Rheinheimera salexigens: one gene and its partner. The protein of the gene in region 2 interacts with the protein of the main gene of each other region in a pairwise test. Links are inferred from orthologs where the notes say so. Each region holds a gene or a part of one and is shown on either strand. Other genes may lie near its edges. The genes, in order: rpe and eno.

Region 1 (13,724 bases), 150 kb from region 2 along the record:
AAGCCAGTCTAGTTTACCGCATACCGTATCCGTGGTTGAAGCTGAAGTGGCTAAACATGGTCTATATCCTGAAATTGCCGCTAAGCTGGAACAGATTTCGCGTGATATTTTTCGTTTAGATAATGTCGAAGTCGCTTCGCATACTTTTAGCCACCCGTTTTTTTGGGATGATAGGGTCAGTAGCACCGAAAAATTGTACGGCGATGCTTTACCAGTACCTAATTATGAACAAGATTTAGATCGCGAAATTTATGGTAGTGTTAACTATATTAATCAACAGCTTGCCCCTAGTGATAAACCGGTAAAAGTGTTTTTATGGTCAGGTATGGCCGATCCCACCCCTGACGTTATTGCTAAAACCCAACAGTTAGGCCTGTTAAATGTTAATGGCGGCAATACCTTTGTTTTAAATGACAACTTTTCTATTTCGCAGGTATACCCACATTTAAATTGGTATCGGCAAGGTATTCAAGTCTATGCGCCGGTGATGAATGAAAATTTATATACGGCGCTTTGGACTGAAAATTTCCAGGGGTTTTCGCGAGTCACCGAGACTTTTCAGTTATTAGGTGAACCCAGACGATTAAAGTCAGTTAGTATTTACTATCATATGTACTCGGGTGTTTATCCCAGCTCGCTGGCGGCACTTAAAGATATTTATCAATGGGTTGCCGAACAACCTTTAACCGCTTTATATCTCAGTGAATATGCTCAGCGCGCCAGTGCCTTATATGAAACGGGTATCGCCCGCTCTATCCATGACAATAGTTGGTATATTAGTAGTACCGGTATTACTAGTTTACGCATTGCTAATCATTATAAATTATCTGCCGATAGTACAGGTATTGCCGGGGTAAATTCGGGCCCAGACGGTCGTTATGTCACTTTAACCCAAGCTCGAAGTATTTTATCTGCAGCATCTGCAGCAGAAAATGAGCCTGAATTTAATGACCAAGTATTTTTACAGTCTGCTAATGGCATTATTAAACATTGGCAAGTTAAGGCTGATGGTCTTAACTTTTCCATCCACAGCCATCAACCATTAGTAATCACCTTAGTAAATACTCAAAACTGCAATCTAGTTTCTGAAAACAGCAAACAGCTTAATATTGTTACTCAGCCAAACAACATGACTATAACTAGCCATGATCAGGGTTATTTTGACCTTAGCGTCACTTGTTCCACTACTAAAGTTACGGTGGATAATCAGTGAAGGATATAAATCAGCACTCTACTATCCAAACTAATAACCAAACTAATGCAGCAGCTAAAAAGCAAAAACCTAAGCCGCGCATTGTTTTAGTTAATCGCCGAACCTTGTTTACACTAGCAGCCGTTACGCTAACGTTGCTCTGGGTATTGCAGCCCAATAAAACATTGCTAATTCGGATGATGGACAACGCTCAAGATCCGAATATTGCCATTGCCTTTTTAAAGGTGTTAAAAGATGAAGCTGATCCCTCTCTTAAGCTGGATTTAGCTTTAGCCAAACAATATGCGAAATTAGGTAACCATCAACAGGCCGTCACTGAAATTAAACCGTTACAACGCTATATAGACTCTGAGTTTGCCACTCGCGCTAAATTACTTTATGCCAACAGTTTATTGCAATTAAATTACAACGGTAATGAGTCTGCAAAACAAGGGTTAAGCTCCTTTTTACAAAATGAAGTGAGCTTACAACCCAGTGCGAACGCTGAAGAGTTTGCTAGTTATGCTTTGCAAATTGGCCAGCCGAAACTTGCTTATGACATTTTAAGTAAGCAACTCATTACTGATAATAAACAGCTCGCTGAATTAGCCTTGCAAGCCAATTTAACAGCAGAAGCATTGCAACATAGTAGCGCTGATTTTCAGCAGCAGCCTAGCACTGATAAGCTTATGTCATTATTAACCTTATTTATTGCAGAACAAGCATGGTTAGCGGGCAGTGATTTTATTGAGCAAAATATTGCAAAGGTAGAGTGCCAACAATCCTGTTTACAAGCTTTGGTTAACTTTATGCTCAGTGCCAACCTACCGCAGAAAAGCGTACGCTATGCCGATAATAAAGCCCATCTCAGTGACGATTATAAAGACTGGTTACAAGCCAGTCAGATACATGCAGCAAATGGTAATACACAACAAGCCGCAACTTGGTTAGCCAAAGTTGTAGAGCAGATGCCAAACATTGAATATGTACAGCAGTTACATGATTATCAGTTATGGCTTGGCGATCCGGCTAAAGCGCTTGAATTAACCAAGCGCATGCTGCAAAAAGGCGCTGATGCCACCATCTTACGCCAAGGTATTGCCGAAGCTTTAGCACAAAGTGATCTTCTGGCTTTAAGTGATTTTTACTATGCACTGGCTATGCAAAATCAACTCGCTACAGAATTACAAAATAAATGGCTAGATTTTAACGATAAAGCTTATGGTGCAGAACTGACTATTGGCCGCTTAGAAGCCTTGCATCATCGTTTTCCTAAGCAAAGTTATTATTGGTTTGCTTTAGCGCGTTTTTATAACTTCATTGGTGCCCCCACTAAAACTATTCAACTTTGGCAACGTGTTCAGCCTAAAACAAGCTTAAATTATGACCAAGCCGATCATTTTGCCCAGGCTTATATCTCGTTAGGACAGCCAGAAAAAGCCTTAGCATTACTTAACCAACACACCGAATTAATGTCCTTAAGTTTAAACCAACTAGGTAACTTACAATCATTAGCGATGTATGTTGCCGATAGCAAAACGCAACGTCTAATTCAGCAATTACGAGTCGCTCGCAGAGACCCCTCGTTAGACCCCTATTTACTATTGAGTAGTTATAACATTGCTAAGCCAAGTGATTTCCAAGTGCTTTGGCAATATTATCAAGATAGTGGTTCGTTAATTATGCTAAACCACATTTTAAATTATGCTATCAACACTAAACAAACCGAGGTCATTAATCGTATTCAAACGGTTATCAAGCAAGATTATGGCCAAGATAAGCGCTTACAGGTGCAATTGCTTCGTTTACGTATTGCCTTATTTCAAGCTAATTATAGCCAAGCTAAGCAGTTATTACTGGCATTAAAAACTCAGCACCCTAATAACCAAGAAATTGTTGAAAATAGTTTATGGTTAGCCATTAGCACCAACGATACTAGCTGGTTGGCCGATTTGTACTGGCAATTAGTGCCAAAATTACAACAAGATAGTACTTTTTATCAACCCTTTGCTTATGCTGCGCAATTACTGGGGTTAACTGCACAAGCTAATGTTTGGTATCAGCGCTTAGATAATTCTGAGTATGCTTCTGCCGCCGACAAATTAGCCTGGGCGATATTGCTAGAACAACAAGGCAATGCCAGCCAAGCCCAGAGCTTACGTTGGCAAGTATTGAGTCAATTGTCTGAACAACTAAGACAATTACCGCAAGGCGAATTAAGTTATCGCGCCTTGCTTAGCTTATTTGTTTCACCGGCTTATGCACTGGCTAAGCAAAATCAAGCTTTACTCCAAGCAACAACTGGGCTTGATACGAGTAATTTAATCACCGAGTTATTTACCGATGTTAGCGATAAAAGCCTACAAAAGCTTGCCTATTGGCAAGCACATACCGTACTGGATAAGGCTAACTTTAATGACAGTATTCAGCTAGCCATAGCCCTCGCCCATGAAGACTATGCGACAATTAAAGCTATTGCCACGGCAACTAACAACTTAACTGCATTTGAACGGGCAACAGCACTGAGCAAGATAGGTGAGAATTTTGCAGCTTGGCAATGGGCTGAACAAGCACTCAATGCGACGACTGAAAAACAGCAAATAGCGCCTTTACAACGCTTTTTAGCCAATAATCATAATTTAAACAGCCATGGCGTACGCTATGAGCACACTAATCGCGACAGTTGGAAAGTAAATACTGAACAACTACGTTATTACCAACCTATTTATGATGGTTTATTTAGTCTCGATTATCAGTTTGAACACGGCTCACCCGCTAGCACTATCATTGATGATTATAATAGAGATTTACTGCAATTAAACTGGAAAACAATTAACTCCCATTTCATTAATGGGCTGTCGTTTACTGCGCTAGAACTATCACTGTCTGTTAGTAATAGGTTTGAACAAACTATTATTGGCCAACAGCTATCGGCCAGCTGGCAAAGTTCGCCGCGCATTTCGCAGCAGCTAGAAATTCGCCTTAAAATGCCCAGTGAACAGAGTGAGAACCTGTATTTATTAGCTAATGAAAATAGGCTGCAATGGCGCGGTGCTTGGCAAGCCAACCGGTTTGAGCAGGTCAGTTTAACCTTAGCTGCAGCTGAATTTAATACTGACTTCTCAGATACAGTTGGCCAGCAATTACAAGCTTCATTGCGTATTAGTGAGCAATTAAGTTTTCATCCTTACTGGCAGCTATATAGTCAATTTGACTATCATAAAAATTCCTTATCCAGCCAGCCGCTAACTGCAGTGTCAGCCTATTTCAATTCAGGGAACGTCTTAACTGCTAGCGATTTTATTAATCCCAATTATCGACGTCTTACCCTAGGTCAGCAAATTATGCACGGTAATGTCGGCGTACCGGGTCCGGATGATAAACCCCCTCGTTTTAGTCTTGATACAGCAGTTGGCTATAACTTGCTTACCGCTAAATTAGACTACAGTGCATAATTTTAGTATTGGTATTCCGCTATTGGGCGGTGATGAAATATTTTTTAAAACAGCTTGGCAAAGTGCCGACCAAAATGGTCGGAAAAATTTAAGCTGGAACCTAGGCTATTTTATTGATTTTTAATCTAAGGAGACAAATGTGAGAATATTTTGGTTCGCCCTATTAGTGCTAGCAGTGAGTGCTTGTGCCACGCAGTTTAATGCACCTAGCCCTAAGCTTGATAGTACAAAAACGGTATATATTATGCCGCTTGAAAACCAGTCAAATATGCCTATGGCTCAAGCACAGGCTGAGCAATTAATTGCCTCAGTGTTGGCAGAGTATGGGCTAAAAGTGATGGTTTATCCAAAGCTTAACGTTAATGATTTGCAAGCCAGCTTAGAGCCACAACAACGGCTAGCTGAAGCTAATAAATGGCTTAGCAACCAAGCCAATGGCTATGTCATTACCGGCTCGGTACAAGAGTGGCAATACAAATACGGCTTAGACGGTGAGCCAGCTATCGGCGTTACACTAACACTAAGCACTAGCCAAGGTAATACCTTATGGCGTGGCTCAGTATCTAAAAGTGGTTGGGGCCGTGAATCATTATCCCATATCGCTTTAAAAGCGCTGGAAAATTTACTTGATGCCTTAAACTGGGAATAATTCTACTATGGCTATTAATAAGCGCCGCCGCGCTAATGCTATTTTTATCCGACTTTTGTTAGGCAGTGATCGCCAACTTTTTGCTTGGTTTGAAATGCTATTAGTCACTTTTGCATCTGCGCTTATTTGGCTTTATCAATCATCTTTGCCTTATGAAACGGCAATGGATTATTTTTATTGGCCGATGTTAGGCCCAGCTTTAATTGCCTTACGCTATGGTTTTGGTCGAGGCATGATGAGCTTTATATTGCTGCTAATTATGGCAGGCATTTTTAACAAACTAGCCGATATGCAAATTGCTATAAGCGTTTCAGTTGCTGTAGGCACCGCGGTTATTACTATGCTAGTTGGAGAATTTCGTGACCATTGGTATGATATTAATCAGCGTTTTGAGCTAAATTACCGTTATATGGAGCAAAAGCTAGAAAGCTTTACCCAAAACTACCATTTATTAAAAGTATCTCACGACCGATTAGAACAGCGCTCTGCAGGTAAGCAAATTAGCCTTCGTACTGGTATTCATTTACTACAACAACAAGCTAATGAAAATCCCGATAATCGTTTAGCCGATATTGCCGATAAAAGCTTACAAGTGTTGGCAGATGTTGTTGGCTTATTTCAAGCCGGGTTGTACCAAGTTAATAATAACCAAATAATCCCCCAACCCTTAGCAAAAATTGGTGGCAAGCATCAATTACACCAAGATGATTTAATGCTGATAGACGTTTTTGAATCAAAAGCCGTACTGTCACCCATAAATTTTATAGAGCATAAAGCGCAAAACTTGCATTACCAACTAGTCATACCTTTAATCGACTTACGCGGTGAGATAAAAGGCCTAGTGTTAGCCGAAAAAATACAATTTGTCTCACTAACAGATAGTAATATTGCCCTATTAGCTTTATTAGCCAGTTATATCGCCAACATTACCTCTAATGATTTATTTGCCCCTATTTTACAACCGGAACAACGACAGTTATTTTGTGATTATATAAAAAATCAACACTGGTATATGCATAAGTATAGTGTTGACAGTGTGTTAGTAGTGTTTTATGACAACAGCCCAAGCCAATCATTAAACCTATATCAAGTCACTGACTATCGTCGTGGTGCCGATGTTTATTGGGCCTGCCAGCACAATGATGGTCGTCATGCATTATGTGTATTATTACCGATGACTTCTTTAATGGAAGCTAATCAATTTATCGAACGTATTAGCACAATGTTAGCCAATGATAATGAAATAAAATCTCAGGATCTTGAAGTTATTGGGCCATTAATTGTTAGCCAGCAATTACAGCAAGTTAATAGCTTACTTGAAGACTTAGGAGCGCTAAATGAAGATTTGGTTGATTCTGCAAACGATTCTTTTTGAGTCAGCAAGTCTGTATTTTTTAAGCTTAGACCAACTTAGTTTTGCGGGTTGGCTAGGTTATGCCAGTAGTCATGCCATCAGCACAGCGAGTTTCACCATTGTCTGCTGGTTAGTCTTGCCCATGCAATATAAAAGACCTGTTATACCCGCTATAGCGTTTATTTTTACTATTGCTTTTAGTATGCCTGTTGTGGGAATGACGGGTTTAACCTTAATATTTTTAATTGCACTTTATTTCCCGAAAAAACAACAAGGAATGGGTTGGCAACGTTCTGATGTTTTGCAATTACCGCTGCATTCAGATGTATTTGAACACTCTCAATATGGTACGGCTGCGCTTAAAGACATACTGCTATTTAACCCCTCTGAAGATCGGCGTTTAATTGCGGTAAATGCCTGTCGTTTTTTACCTCAGCGTGAAGCTATGCCATTACTAAAATTGGCCTTAACCGATAAAGTTGACGATGTACGGCTATTAGCTTATGCCGCTATAGAAAAAATTGAATTCGCCATTAACCAAAAATTAGATGTTTTAAATACCAGCTTAACAGCAGATGAAAACAGTGCGACTTATTATCAAATGGCCGCTTTGTATTGGGAGTTATGTTATTTAGGCATCGCTGATGGCCCATTGAAAGACCATTACTTAACCCAAGCCAAGCAATATCTACTGCAAGCAGAACAACTGCAACCAACAGCGCAAGCCCAGCTTAAACTAGGCCGAGTATTACTTGAGTTAAAGCAATACCCTGAAGCCATCAGTTATTTACAGCAAGCTAAGCACAATGGTCTGTTATTACGCCAAGTAGCACCCTATTTAGCCGAAGCTGCATTTGCTACAGGCGATTATAAAAGCATTGATAATTTATTAAGAAATATACCGACGACTGATGGTGAGAATCTTAATGAGCTGAAGGAGTTTTGGTCTCATGAAGCACATTGATATTTGCTTATTGCTAGAAGGAACTTACCCTTATGTGCGAGGCGGTGTTTCTAGCTGGGTGCATCAACTTATTACTGGCATGCCACAATATAGCTTTTATTTAGTTTTTATTGGTGGCAGTAAAGCTTTTTATGGTAAGCAACATTATGAATTACCTGAAAATGTTGTTGGCTTAGAAGAACATTATTTAATGGATCGCGATGGCATTTTATCGCCAAGAGCTCGAGTGGGTAAAAAGCAAGCGTTTACCATGTGGCAATCAGTATTAGCCCGGTTTAAAAACGCTGACCAACCCTTATCAGCAGATCAGTTAGAAACCTTAATTAGCCAACTGGGTCATAAAAAAAGTTTAAGTTACGAAGATTTTTTATACAGTGAGCGTTCGTGGCAAGTATTAGTCGATTTATATTTTGAACAATCTGGCAATCAATCTTTTGTCGATTATTTTTGGACCTTTAGAAATATTTATAGTCCTTTGTTTACTTTAGCTAAAATTGCTCGGAAACTGCCCTCCGCTAGCCTATTTCATAGTATTTCAACTGGCTACGCTGGATTTTTAGGCGCCATGGCCAAACAAAGTCAACAAGTGCCCTTCTTATTAACAGAACACGGTATTTATACTAAAGAGCGCACAATAGACTTAACCCAAGCCAGTTGGATTAAGGATCGGCATAGCGCCCTAGACACCAGTATTCACAAAAAAATTGAACAAACTAGGCAAACTTGGATTAACTTTTTTCAACAATTGGGCCGCACTGCATATGATCAAGCCAATGACATTATCGCCTTATATGAAGGCAATCGGCAGCGGCAAATTAAAGATGGTGCGCCCATTAGTAAAACCGACATTATCGTAAATGGCATTAATATGCAGCGTTTTGCTGCGGCGTATCAACAGCGTAATAGCACACCACCCAAAATAGTCGGCTTAATTGGTCGGGTTGTTCCTATAAAAGATATAAAAACCTTTATCCGCACCATCCGAGTCGCCATTAACCAACAACCTGATCTTCAAGGTTGGATTATTGGTCCTACCGAAGAAGATCCCGGCTATGTTAAAGAGTGTGAGTTGTTAATTAATAGCTTAGATCTTAAACAACACATTCAGTTTTTGGGTATGCAGAATGTGGCTGAAATCTTACCTCAGTTAGGTGCTTGTATGCTGACGTCGATTAGTGAAGCCCAACCTTTAGTGTTACTGGAAGCTATGGCTGCTGGCATACCTTGTATTGCCACTGACGTCGGTGCTTGTCGTGAGATTATCGAAGGCATGAATGAAGAAGACAAACAGTTAGGTAAATGCGGTTACATTATAAATATTGCCGATCCTAACCAAGCTAGTAAGGCCTTACTGACACTATTATCAGATGATAAACATTGGCAATCAATGTCGGAAAATGGTTATCAACGAGTAAAAAAATATTATCAGGAATCCACTATGTATCAGCGCTATCAACGCCTTTATCAGGAGCATTTAACGTGGCAGGAATAGGCTTTGAATTAAGACGGATCCTGAAGAAAAATACGCTACTTTCTTATCTTGAAGCTTATGGTTTAGCGGCTGTGGTAGGCTCTGGTCCTTGGGTGCTATCCATTCTAGCGCTAATGGTCATTGGTATGTTAAGTATTGGCCGAGTGCTGCCTAGTACTTTGATTATCCAGTACCTTGTATTAGTGACGTATATGATGGCAGGTTCATTAATTTTAAGTGGGCTGTTTCAGCTATTATTAACCCGGTTTATTTCTGATCGAATTTTTGAGAAAAAAGAACAGCTGGTCACACCTAATTTATTAGGCTGTATGCTAACGGTGTCAGTATTAGCCTGTATGCTAGCTATAGCAGTATTAAGCCAAACCGGTTTACCTCCTGCTTTAAAAATTGCTTTATTCTGTGGTTTTGTCGCTTTGTGTAATTTATGGTTAATTATCGTGTTTTTAAGCGGTATGAAACAATACTATCGTATTGTTTTAACCTTGCTTGGCGGGTATAGCATTATGGTAATAGCCTCTTGGTTATTACCGCCTTACGGCATACTTGGCTTATTAATTATATTCGCAGTCTGCCAAGCCTTAATTGCTTTTATATTGTTATTTTTTATCTTACGTAATTACAGTTCTATTTCGTTGGTGTCATTCCAATTTTTAAATCGACGTAAAGCCTTTTACTCTTTAGCTTGGTGTGGACTGCTGTATAACTTAGGTGTTTGGGTCGATAAGTTCGTATTTTGGTTTCACTCTGAAGTATCATTTAACGTCATTGATATTTTTCGTGCTTCCTATATTTATGATTTACCTATTTTTATTGCCTACCTGGCTATTATTCCAGGTATGGCAGTGTTTATGCTGCATATGGAAACTGATTTTGCAGCCTCAAATGAAAAGTTTTATCAAACCGTACGCGAAGGTGGCACTTTAGAAGCTATCTTTATTTTAAAAGATAAAATGGTGTTTGATTGTAAAAATAGTTTATACCAAATTTTTAAAATTCAAGGTATCACTTTAGGATTGCTACTGTTATGGAGTGAGGAAATACTTACTTTACTACAAATTGACTTAGCCTATTTGCACCTGCTTTATGTCGATTTAGTTGGTGTATCACTGCAAGTATTAGTTATGGCAATTCTTAATGTCATGTTTTATTTAGATAAGCGTTATCAAGCCCTAACCCTCATAATTGTTATGGCCAGCAGTAACTTAGTCTTGTCAGAATTATCAGTGCAGTTAGGACCACAATTTTACGGTTACGGATTTGCATTATCAATGTTAATCAGCACCTTGCTAGGCCTGATGCTAATTAACAGACAGTTTCTACGCTTAGAATATGAAACCTTTATGCTACAACGCTAAGTTATCAACCTAGCGTGAGAATTAATGGCTAGCACTTTGTAGGCTAGTTAATTAAGGCGTTACAAAGCCAACAGCTTGGTTTACTTTTGCTAAGGTTACTGCAGCGCGTTGCCGTGCATTATCAGCACCAGCGCGCATAACAGTATTTAAGGTGTCTTGATCTTGGCGCAGGTCCTTAAACTTCTGTTGTACTGGCTCTAATAAAGCAATTACCGCATCGGCTACGTCGGTTTTTAAGTGGCCGTACATTTTGCCTTCATATTCTGCCTCTAATGCCGCCACTGTTTTACCGGTAACACCACTATAGATACTGAGTAAGTTAGCGACACCTGGCTTATTTTCCACATCAAAATATACTCGTGGTGGATCTTGTGAGTCAGTCATGGCTTTTTTAAACTTTTTACTGATCATCTTCGGCTCTTCCAACAAGCCTACAAAGTTCCATGGATTTTCATCCGACTTAGACATCTTCTTTGTTGGCTCTTGTAAGCTCATAACCCGCGCAGCAACACCTGGAATAAACGGCTCCGGTACCGTAAGCACATCACCATGCACAGCATTAAAACGCGTAGCAACATCACGGGCTAATTCTAAATGCTGCTTTTGATCGTGGCCAACCGGAACTTGGTTGGTTTGATACAATAAAATATCGGCCGCCATTAATACTGGATAAGTAAATAAACCAGCGTTAACATTATTATTATGTCGCTCTGATTTATCTTTAAACTGAGTCATGCGGTTTAATTCACCAAACTGGGTATAACAACTTAGCACCCAGGCTAATTGGCTATGCTCTGGCACATGCGACTGCATAAATACCGCAGAACGCGCTGGATCGATACCACAAGCTAAATACAACGCTAAGCTATCTAATGAGGCCGCTCTAAGCTTTTCTGGCTCTTGACGGACGGTGATGGCGTGTAAATCGACAATGCAATATAAACAATTAAAATCGTCTTGCATTTTATCCCACTGCTGTAACGCCCCCAGATAATTACCAATTGTTAGCTGACCTGACGGTTGCGCACCACTAAATACAATGGGTTTGTTACTCATAATTATTTTCACTTCTATTTATATTATTAATTAAGGCAAATGCCGCTTCACTTTTTGCTTAGCATAAGCTTTTGACCGATTTGTAGTGGCTAATCAAGCTTATCGAGTGCGCCCGATTGACACAATTTAAATAGTTATAACACCGGTTTGCTACTAATTATCGTGCTACTAAGGCTAATTGTTGGCGCATTTTAGCAATAGCATCGGCGTAATTATCGGTGTTAAAAATCGCCGAACCCGCAACAAACATATCCGCTCCAGCTTGTGCAATAGCATTAATATTATCAATAGTAACGCCGCCATCAACTTCTAAGCGAACATCTAAACCACGACTATCAATTAACTTTCTTACAGCGGCAAGTTTATCTAATGTCGCGGGAATAAACTTTTGACCACCAAAACCCGGGTTAACCGACATTAATAACACTAAGTCGATTTTATCTAACATATAATCTAGATAACTTAATGGCGTTGCTGGATTAAACACTAAACCTGCTTGGCAGCCGTGATCTTTAATTAACTGTACTGTGCGGTCAATGTGTTTTGATGCTTCAGGATGAAAGCTAATAATGCTAGCGCCGGCTTTGGCAAATTGTGGCACTAACGCATCAACAGGCTCTACCATTAAGTGGACATCTATAGGCGCGGTAATGCCGTAATCGCGTAAAGCTTTACAGACCATAGGCCCCATCGTTAAATTGGGTACGTAATGATTATCCATCACATCAAAATGAACTACATCAGCATCAGCAGCTAGTACTGCCGCGACATCATCGCCTAAACGGGCAAAATCAGCAGAAAGAATTGAAGGAGCAATAAGATAAGGCTGCATAATGTTTTCCATATAAGTTAAAACAAATAATGTATAAAGATTATAACTGATTACAATAGTAATTTTTGCAGAACATACCAATTTAGCGTAATGAATTACCTTGGTGCTTTTTGAGCATTAATTAAGCAGCTTGTATCAAACTTGCAAATGTTTTATGATTGCTCAGCTTGCAAGTAAAAGGGAATTAACATGAAATCAACACTAACATTAAAAGTTACTTTAATAAGTGCTACGCTTGTTGTTGTTGTTGCTGGCCTGTATTTTAGCCTTCCTGCTGCACAAAACTGCCAAGAAGCTAGTAATGACAATCCTCCCTCTTGTGCTCAAGCTAATAATCAAAGTTGGTTTAGTTGGCTTAAAGGCCAAAGCCGTTCAACCCAATTTCATTTTGTAGATTTACTAGAATTAATTAACCGTGTATCCCCTGCAAAGAAATAATAAAGCAAGTTTAAACAGTAAAACCAGCCCAGGTTTTTTTAAAGTACTTAAGGCTGTGTTTGGTGCGTTAATTGGTGTCCAGTCCGAACAACAGCGGCAGCATGATTTTAGCGATAAAAATCCCATTCCTTATATTATTACTGCCATTGTATTCACATTAATATTTGTGTTTACTTTACTATTTATTGTCAGTTGGGTTTTAAGTTAATTTAGCTATTTATTTAACTTTTTTTCCTTTATAAACCGCAAATAACTCTGCCACTTTTTTTCTTCCCGCACCATTTTGACTAATAGAGCGCCCTACTTGGATACTATGTAACTTGGCTTGATGATAAATTTTGCGGGTGAGCGTAGTATCATGATTACTAATAACAACGGTATTACCCCGTTGCTGTAATAGTTCGGCTTGATTAGCAAGGGCGGCTTGATCATCTAAGTTAAAACCTTGTCTGGCATAACTGGTAAAGCTAGCAGTTTTACTCAACGGAACATAAGGCGGATCACAATAAATAACCGCATCAGTTGGCGCTTGTTGCATAATCTGTTGATAACCACTACAAACAAATTCTGCTCGTTGGGCTTTTTCAGCAAAAAACCATAATTCAGCTAACGGAAAATACGGTTTTTTATAACTGCCAAACGGGACATTAAATTTGCCCGATAAATTATAACGACACAAACCATTGTAACCATGCCGGTTTAAATACAAGAATAATATCGCTCGTTCATATTGATCTTGGCTTTGGTTAAATTGTTGGCGAATATTTAAGTAGCTATTACGCTGGTTACTACTGTCGCAAAAAGTGCTATTGGCGTCGGCAATAAATTGCTCGGGCTTGGCTTTAACAATATTATATAAACTAATTAAATCAGCATTAATGTCGTTAAGCTGATAATGCTTATAATCCGTATTTAAAAATACCGATGCGGCACCAAC
Region 2 (6,554 bases):
CAGAAACAAAAGCCTGACTATTTAGATTTTGCTACCTCAGTAGAAGAAAACCCTGCTGTATTACACTTTAGTAAAATTGCTAAAGAGTTAAACGTGGTATTACCAATCAGTATCTATGAGCGTGCTGGTCACTGTTTATATAACACTGTAGTAATTATCGATGCAGATGGCAGTAACTTAGGTATTTATCGTAAAAGTCATATCCCTGATGGCCCAGGCTACAGCGAAAAATATTACTTCACGCCAGGTGATACCGGTTTCAAAGTCTTTGATACCCAATATGCCAAAATTGGTGTCGGTATTTGCTGGGATCAGTGGTTTCCAGAATGCGCCCGTTGCATGGCATTAATGGGTGCTGAGTTATTATTCTACCCAACCGCTATTGGTACTGAGCCGCATGATGCCACTATCGACTCAAGTGGTCATTGGCAACGCACCCAGCAAGGTCATGCCGCGGCAAACGTGACGCCATTAATAGCGTCTAACCGTATTGGTAAAGAAACTGAAGGTGATTCTGAAATAACCTTCTATGGCTGCTCATTTATCGCTGACGAGTCTGGCGCTATGGTACAAGAAGCGGGCCGCACTGAAGAAGCCGTGTTAGTCCATACTTTTGATTTAGATGCTATAGCCGCTACGCGCCGTGCTTGGGGTGTATTTCGCGATCGTCGCATCGACTTTTATGGCACCGTTGCAACTAAAGACGGCGTAACTAAACAACCTAAAACACAAGGGTCGAACTAAGTGGCTTACTGTAATTTATCCAACACCCCTCGCGCTGATGGCTTTAGTATGCCGGCCGAATGGGTGGCGCATAAACAAACTTGGATGATTTGGCCAGAGCGTACAGACAGCTGGCGTTTAGGCTCCAAGCCAGCGCAGCAAGCCTTTGTTGCTGTTATTAAAGCTATCGCTGAGTTTGAGCCTGTTAGTGTTGGCGTATCAGCAAAACAATATGCAAACGCAGTGGCACAGCTCACCGACACGGGCAGTAAATTTGCTATCCGTGTGGTAGAAATGGCTAATAACGATGCCTGGTGTCGCGACACTGGCCCTACTTTTGTGACTAATGCTGCAGGTGATGTCCGTGGTATCGATTGGGCATTTAATGCCTGGGGCGGCTTAAATGGCGGCTTATATTTCCCTTGGGATAAAGATGACCAAGTTGCCAGTAAAGTATTAGGTATTGAACAATTACCCCGCTACCGTACCGATGACTTTATTCTAGAAGGCGGTGCTATTCATGTTGATGGCGAAGGTACGTTGCTAACAACAGAAGAATGCTTATTAAATAGCAACCGTAACCCTGATTTAAGCCGTGAGCAAATTGAACAGCAAATGCGTGAGTATTTAGGTATTGATAAAGTACTGTGGCTCAAGCAAGGCATTTTTAATGACGAAACAGATGATCATATCGATAATATGGCCTGTTTTGTTAAACCTGGCGAAGTAGTATTAGCTTGGACTGATGACGAAACTGATCCGCAATATGCGCGTTCTAAAGCGGCATTAGACTACTTAGAAGCCAGTACCGATGCTAAAGGCCGTAAAATTATTGTGCATAAGCTACCACAACCAGCGCCTATTATTGCTACCGCTGATGAGTATGCCACGGTAGATGATTCTATGATGGCTAAGCCTCGTGAAGCCAATACCCGTTTGGCCGGCTCATACATTAACTTTTACTTGTGTAATGGCGGTTTAATAATGCCAAGTTTTGATGATCCAAACGATAAAGTGGCCGCAGATATATTACAGAAACTGTTCCCAGAGCATAAAGTGGTTATGGTGCCAGGTCGGGAAATTTTACTCGGTGGCGGTAATATACATTGTATTACCCAACAACAACCCGCTAAGTAAGCTTCACGTAATCACTAAATAAAAAACGGTTTGCCTTGGCAAACGTTTTTTATTGTTTAAAGCGCTAGTTTAATCTAACAGCTAAACTATTAGCTAAACTAATAGCTTAGTTAGTTGGTTTATCTTCTGCGTATTCAACCACTGAGTAAAACTCTTGGTTTAATAACGTTTTACGACACACATGAATGCGCATATTAGAACCACGGCGGGTTTCAGAAGCACAACGCATATTTTGGGCATCAGCGCCGTATTTACGTTTATATTCTTGATACATCGGCTCTAATGCAGCCATTTGCTCTTTAGTTAGGTTTTTAGTCACCGCTTCATAGCGCTTTTCCCAGTCACTGGTTTTTTGCTCTAAGGCTAAACGCATCCAGACTAAACCTTGTTCGATATCTAGGGGCACTCCCTCACCAGAGACCAATAACAACCCTAACGAATATTGCGCATACTTTTCACCATAGCGCGCAAATTGCAATAAGTTTGGATATGCTTCTGCAAACTCTCTCCGTTGTACTTGGCCTATAGCGTTGTCAAAGTCAGTTGTATAAAGAAAGCTACGAATGCGCTTTTCTTCGGCTCCCACGGCGTCATTAGCATACAAATTAGGACTAAAGACACCCGTTAATAGAGATGTCGCTAAGGCAACCATTGCAAGTTTTTTCATTTTTCTTTTACCATCATCCGCTGAATTCCTATTCAGTATAGCAAAGTAAATGTTTCATCAAACTTACAAATTGTAAATGTTTATGTCATAGCTATATACGCGCCAAACTAGTATGCAATGTAGATACCTAGGGGTTTAGCTGAATAATTGCTATTATATCCATTATTATTTTTTAGGATTAAATAGTGATGAAAGCCTGTGCTTTACATATTTTAGTGAAAACCCAAGCGGAAGCAGAAAAGTTAAAACAGCAATTAGCTAAAGGTGCAGATTTTGGCAAGCTTGCTAAGCAACACTCCACTTGTCCATCAGGTAAAAAAGGCGGTGATTTGGGCGAGTTTAGTAAAGGCCAAATGGTAAAAGCGTTTGACGATGTGGTATTTAAAAAGCCAGTTTTAGAAGTACATGGCCCGGTAAAAACCCAATTTGGTTTTCATTTAATTAAAACCCTTTATCGCAGTTAAATGTTTAGTGCTGAGTTTTGAGTGCTGAGTGTTTAGTTTGGACTGTGGACTAACTTAAGATAAATTATTGAGGTTCGGTTTTACCCTAAACTAACCATTGCAGCCCTGGACGGGCGTAAATGAGCCCCCAGGGATGGGTTTACGGCGTGTTAGTGTGGGTAAACCGAACCGTATATACACTTGAGTGTTAAGTTTTAAGTGTGGGCTGACTAACATAAATTATTGAGGAACGCTTTTAGCCTAAACTAACTATTGCAGCCCAGAATTAGCGGTAAGCTAATGCAGGGCTTTAAGTAGTAGTATTAGTATTACTGGCCTTTAATTTCGCTACGACCTTTATACGGGGCTTTGCTACCTAACTCTTGTTCAATACGTAGTAATTGGTTGTACTTAGCTACGCGGTCTGACCGGCATAACGAACCGGTCTTGATTTGACCTGCTGCGGTGCCTACGGCTAAATCAGCAATAAAGGCATCTTCAGTTTCACCGCTACGATGCGAAATAACCACGGTAAAACCAGCATCTTTAGCCATTTTAATCGCGGCTAAAGTTTCGGTTAATGTACCTATTTGATTAAATTTAATTAAAATCGAGTTAGCAATACCTTGCTCAATACCCCGAGTTAATATTTTGGTGTTGGTAACAAATAAATCGTCACCTACTAGCTGAACTTTATCACCAATTTTATCGGTTAAATCTTTCCAACCAGCCCAGTCGCTTTCATCTAAGCCATCTTCAATCGATACGATAGGGTATTTTTGAGTTAAACCGGCTAAATAATCATTAAAGCCAAACGAGTCAAAGCTCTTATCTTCGCCACTTAACACATATTTACCATCATGGTAAAACTCGGTAGCCGCGCAGTCTAAGGCTAAGGTAACGTCTTTATCCATAACATAGCCGGCAGCATTAACAGCCGCGACAATGACTGTCAGCGCTTCTTCGTTAGATTTTAAATCAGGGGCAAAGCCACCTTCATCGCCAACAGCAGTATTTAAGCCGCGCTGTTGTAACTCTGCTTTTAAACTATGAAAAATCTCAGCGCCCATACGTAGGGCTTCAGCGAAGGTTTTAGCTCCTACTGGTTGGATCATAAACTCTTGAATATCAACGTTGTTATCTGCATGCTCGCCACCGTTGATAATATTCATCATCGGAACTGGCATAGTGTATTGGCCTGCAGTGCCATTTAAATCGGCAATGTGTTGGTATAACGGAATATTTTTATCGGCGGCAGCAGCGCGAGCTACAGCCAGTGATACTGCTAATATAGCGTTGGCACCTAAGTTACTTTTAGTTTCAGTGCCGTCTAAATCAATCATTATCTGGTCAATATCTGCTTGGTTATAAGCATTTTTGCCTTGTAACGCTTGTAAGATAGGACCAGAAATATTGGCGACTGCTTTAGTCACACCTTTACCTAAGTAACGGCTTTTATCACCATCGCGTAATTCAAGCGCTTCCCGTGAACCGGTTGAGGCACCTGATGGCGCACAACCGCGGCCCATTGCACCGCTAGCTAAATATACATCAGCTTCTACAGTAGGATTGCCACGTGAATCCATAATTTCACGAGCGATAATGTTTACGATATCAGACATGGTTACATTCCTGTTAGAACTAAAAAAGCCGTGCTACTTAACACGGCTTATAAATATTATACTCGCTGCTGCTTTTGATATTTAAAGGCGGCGGCAATAAAACCTTGAAATAAAGGATGGCCATCCCGCGGTGTCGAATTAAACTCCGGGTGGAACTGACCGGCAACAAACCAAGGGTGAGTTGGAATTTCTATCATTTCGACTAATTGATTATCAGCCGATAAACCCGACACCACTAAACCAGCGGCTTCAAGCTGTGGCCGTAAGTTGTTGTTCACTTCATAGCGGTGACGGTGGCGTTCTAAAATGACATCTTTACCATAAATTTCACGAGCCTTAGTGTTAGCCACTAAGTTACAGTTTTGACTGCCTAAGCGCATAGTGCCGCCTAGGTCTGAGTTGTCTGTGCGTATTTCAACTGAACCGTCTGCATCACGCCATTCGGTAATTAAACCAACAACAGGATACGCTGTTTCAGGGTTAAATTCAGTGGAGTGAGCGTCTTGCATGCCAGCGACATTGCGCGCAAATTCAATCAGCGCCACTTGCATACCTAAACAGATACCAAAGTAAGGGATATTGTTTTCCCGGGCATATTGCGCAGCTAAAATTTTACCTTCCACGCCGCGAAGACCAAAACCACCAGGCACTAAAATACCGTCTAATCCAGTCAGCATGGCAACGCCTTTGCTTTCTAAATCTTGTGAGTCGATATATTTAATATTAACGCTAACCCGATTTTTTAAACCGGCATGGCCTAAGGCTTCATTAACAGATTTGTAGGCATCTGGTAACTCTACATATTTACCGACTAAACCAATATTCACTTCACCCGTAGGGTTAGACTCTTGGTACAGAACTTGTTCCCACTCGACTAAGTCAGCTTCAGGCGCTTCGATATGGAAACGACGACAAACTAAGTCATCTAAGCCTTGAGATTTTAATATTGCTGGAATTTGATAAATACTAGCTACGTCTTTTAAACCAATAACTGCTTTTTCTTCCACATTGGTGAATAACGCAATTTTAGCCCGTTCATTAATTGGAATTGGTCTATCTGAACGGCAAACTAATATATCTGGTTGAATACCAATAGAGCGCAGTTCTTTTACTGAATGCTGAGTTGGCTTAGTTTTAATCTCACCCGCAGTGCCTAAATATGGCACTAAGGTTAAGTGCATATATAAAGTGCGTTCACGGCCGACTTCGGTGCCAAGCTGACGGATAGCTTCTAAAAATGGTAGTGATTCAATATCACCCACAGTGCCGCCAATTTCAACAATTGCAATATCATAGCCTTCAGCGCCAGCTACAACCCGGGCTTTTATTTCATTGGTAATATGGGGAATAACCTGAATGGTCGCGCCTAGGTAGTCACCACGACGCTCTTTACGCAACACGTCAGCGTAAATCCGACCTTGAGTAAAGTTATTTAACCTAGACATTTTAGTGCGAATAAAACGCTCGTAATGACCTAAGTCTAAATCGGTTTCAGCACCGTCTTCGGTAACAAATACTTCACCGTGTTGAATAGGACTCATGGTCCCAGGGTCAACGTTTATATAGGGATCAAGCTTAAGGATAGTGACCTTTAGACCGCGCGCCTCTAAAATTGCCGCCAACGATGCAGCTGCAATGCCTTTACCGAGCGATGAAACTACGCCACCCGTCACAAAGATATATCTTGTAGTCATAAGACCCCTGAGACAATGTTGAACAATAAATAAACACCAGTTCTAAAAAATACTAAGCTCCCAGTGCGTAAACACAGGGAAGAAAAAGATAGTTCAAGAATTGGTATCAGGACGGGAGAAAATTATAGCAAAGCCAAGCTAAGCACTCAACGTAAAGCTGAGGCTTTCTGGATTAATTCTTTGTTTGGCGTTTAACTTTTTGCCAAATTGCTTCCATTTCATCCAATGTCGCCTGCTCTAGGCTGCGATTTTCTGCGCTTATATGTTG

Evidence for each region.
Region 1: the proteins of eno (region 2) and rpe interact in binary tests that used the Escherichia coli proteins (3 or more experiments, as listed by UniProt). The link is inferred for Rheinheimera salexigens from one-to-one orthologs.

What each region holds. Positions count from the first base shown.
Region 1 is NZ_MKEK01000001.1:1,099,820-1,113,543, reverse strand. The notes cover bases 10,513-13,354. They hold rpe (ribulose-phosphate 3-epimerase), read right to left. Parts: upstream 12,350-13,354; coding sequence 11,675-12,349; downstream 10,513-11,674. Other genes in these bases: BI198_RS05090 (Dam family site-specific DNA-(adenine-N6)-methyltransferase), read right to left, coding at 13,005-13,354; BI198_RS16465 (DUF2970 domain-containing protein), read left to right, coding at 12,765-12,995; BI198_RS05100 (hypothetical protein), read left to right, coding at 12,539-12,787; trpS (tryptophan--tRNA ligase), read right to left, coding at 10,513-11,517. Outside these bases: BI198_RS05145 (endo alpha-1,4 polygalactosaminidase), read left to right, coding at 1-1,213; BI198_RS05140 (tetratricopeptide repeat protein), read left to right, coding at 1,210-4,647; BI198_RS16315 (hypothetical protein), read left to right, coding at 4,640-4,771; BI198_RS05135 (hypothetical protein), read left to right, coding at 4,787-5,296; BI198_RS05130 (PelD GGDEF domain-containing protein), read left to right, coding at 5,304-6,671; BI198_RS05125 (tetratricopeptide repeat protein), read left to right, coding at 6,634-7,614; GT4 family glycosyltransferase PelF, read left to right, coding at 7,601-9,106; exopolysaccharide Pel transporter PelG, read left to right, coding at 9,094-10,461; more of BI198_RS05090, read right to left, coding at 13,355-13,724. UniProt on the Escherichia coli protein: Catalyzes the reversible epimerization of D-ribulose 5-phosphate to D-xylulose 5-phosphate.
Region 2 is NZ_MKEK01000001.1:1,244,140-1,250,693, reverse strand. The notes cover bases 2,447-5,256. They hold eno (phosphopyruvate hydratase), read right to left. Parts: upstream 4,593-5,256; coding sequence 3,300-4,592; downstream 2,447-3,299. Other genes in these bases: BI198_RS05735 (CTP synthase), read right to left, coding at 4,649-5,256; ppiC (peptidylprolyl isomerase PpiC), read left to right, coding at 2,716-2,991; BI198_RS05750 (SEL1-like repeat protein), read right to left, coding at 2,447-2,527. Also shown: aguB (N-carbamoylputrescine amidase), read left to right, coding at 1-744; aguA (agmatine deiminase), read left to right, coding at 745-1,860; more of BI198_RS05750, read right to left, coding at 1,967-2,446; more of BI198_RS05735, read right to left, coding at 5,257-6,286; mazG (nucleoside triphosphate pyrophosphohydrolase), read right to left, coding at 6,459-6,554. UniProt on the Escherichia coli protein: Catalyzes the reversible conversion of 2-phosphoglycerate (2-PG) into phosphoenolpyruvate (PEP). It is essential for the degradation of carbohydrates via glycolysis.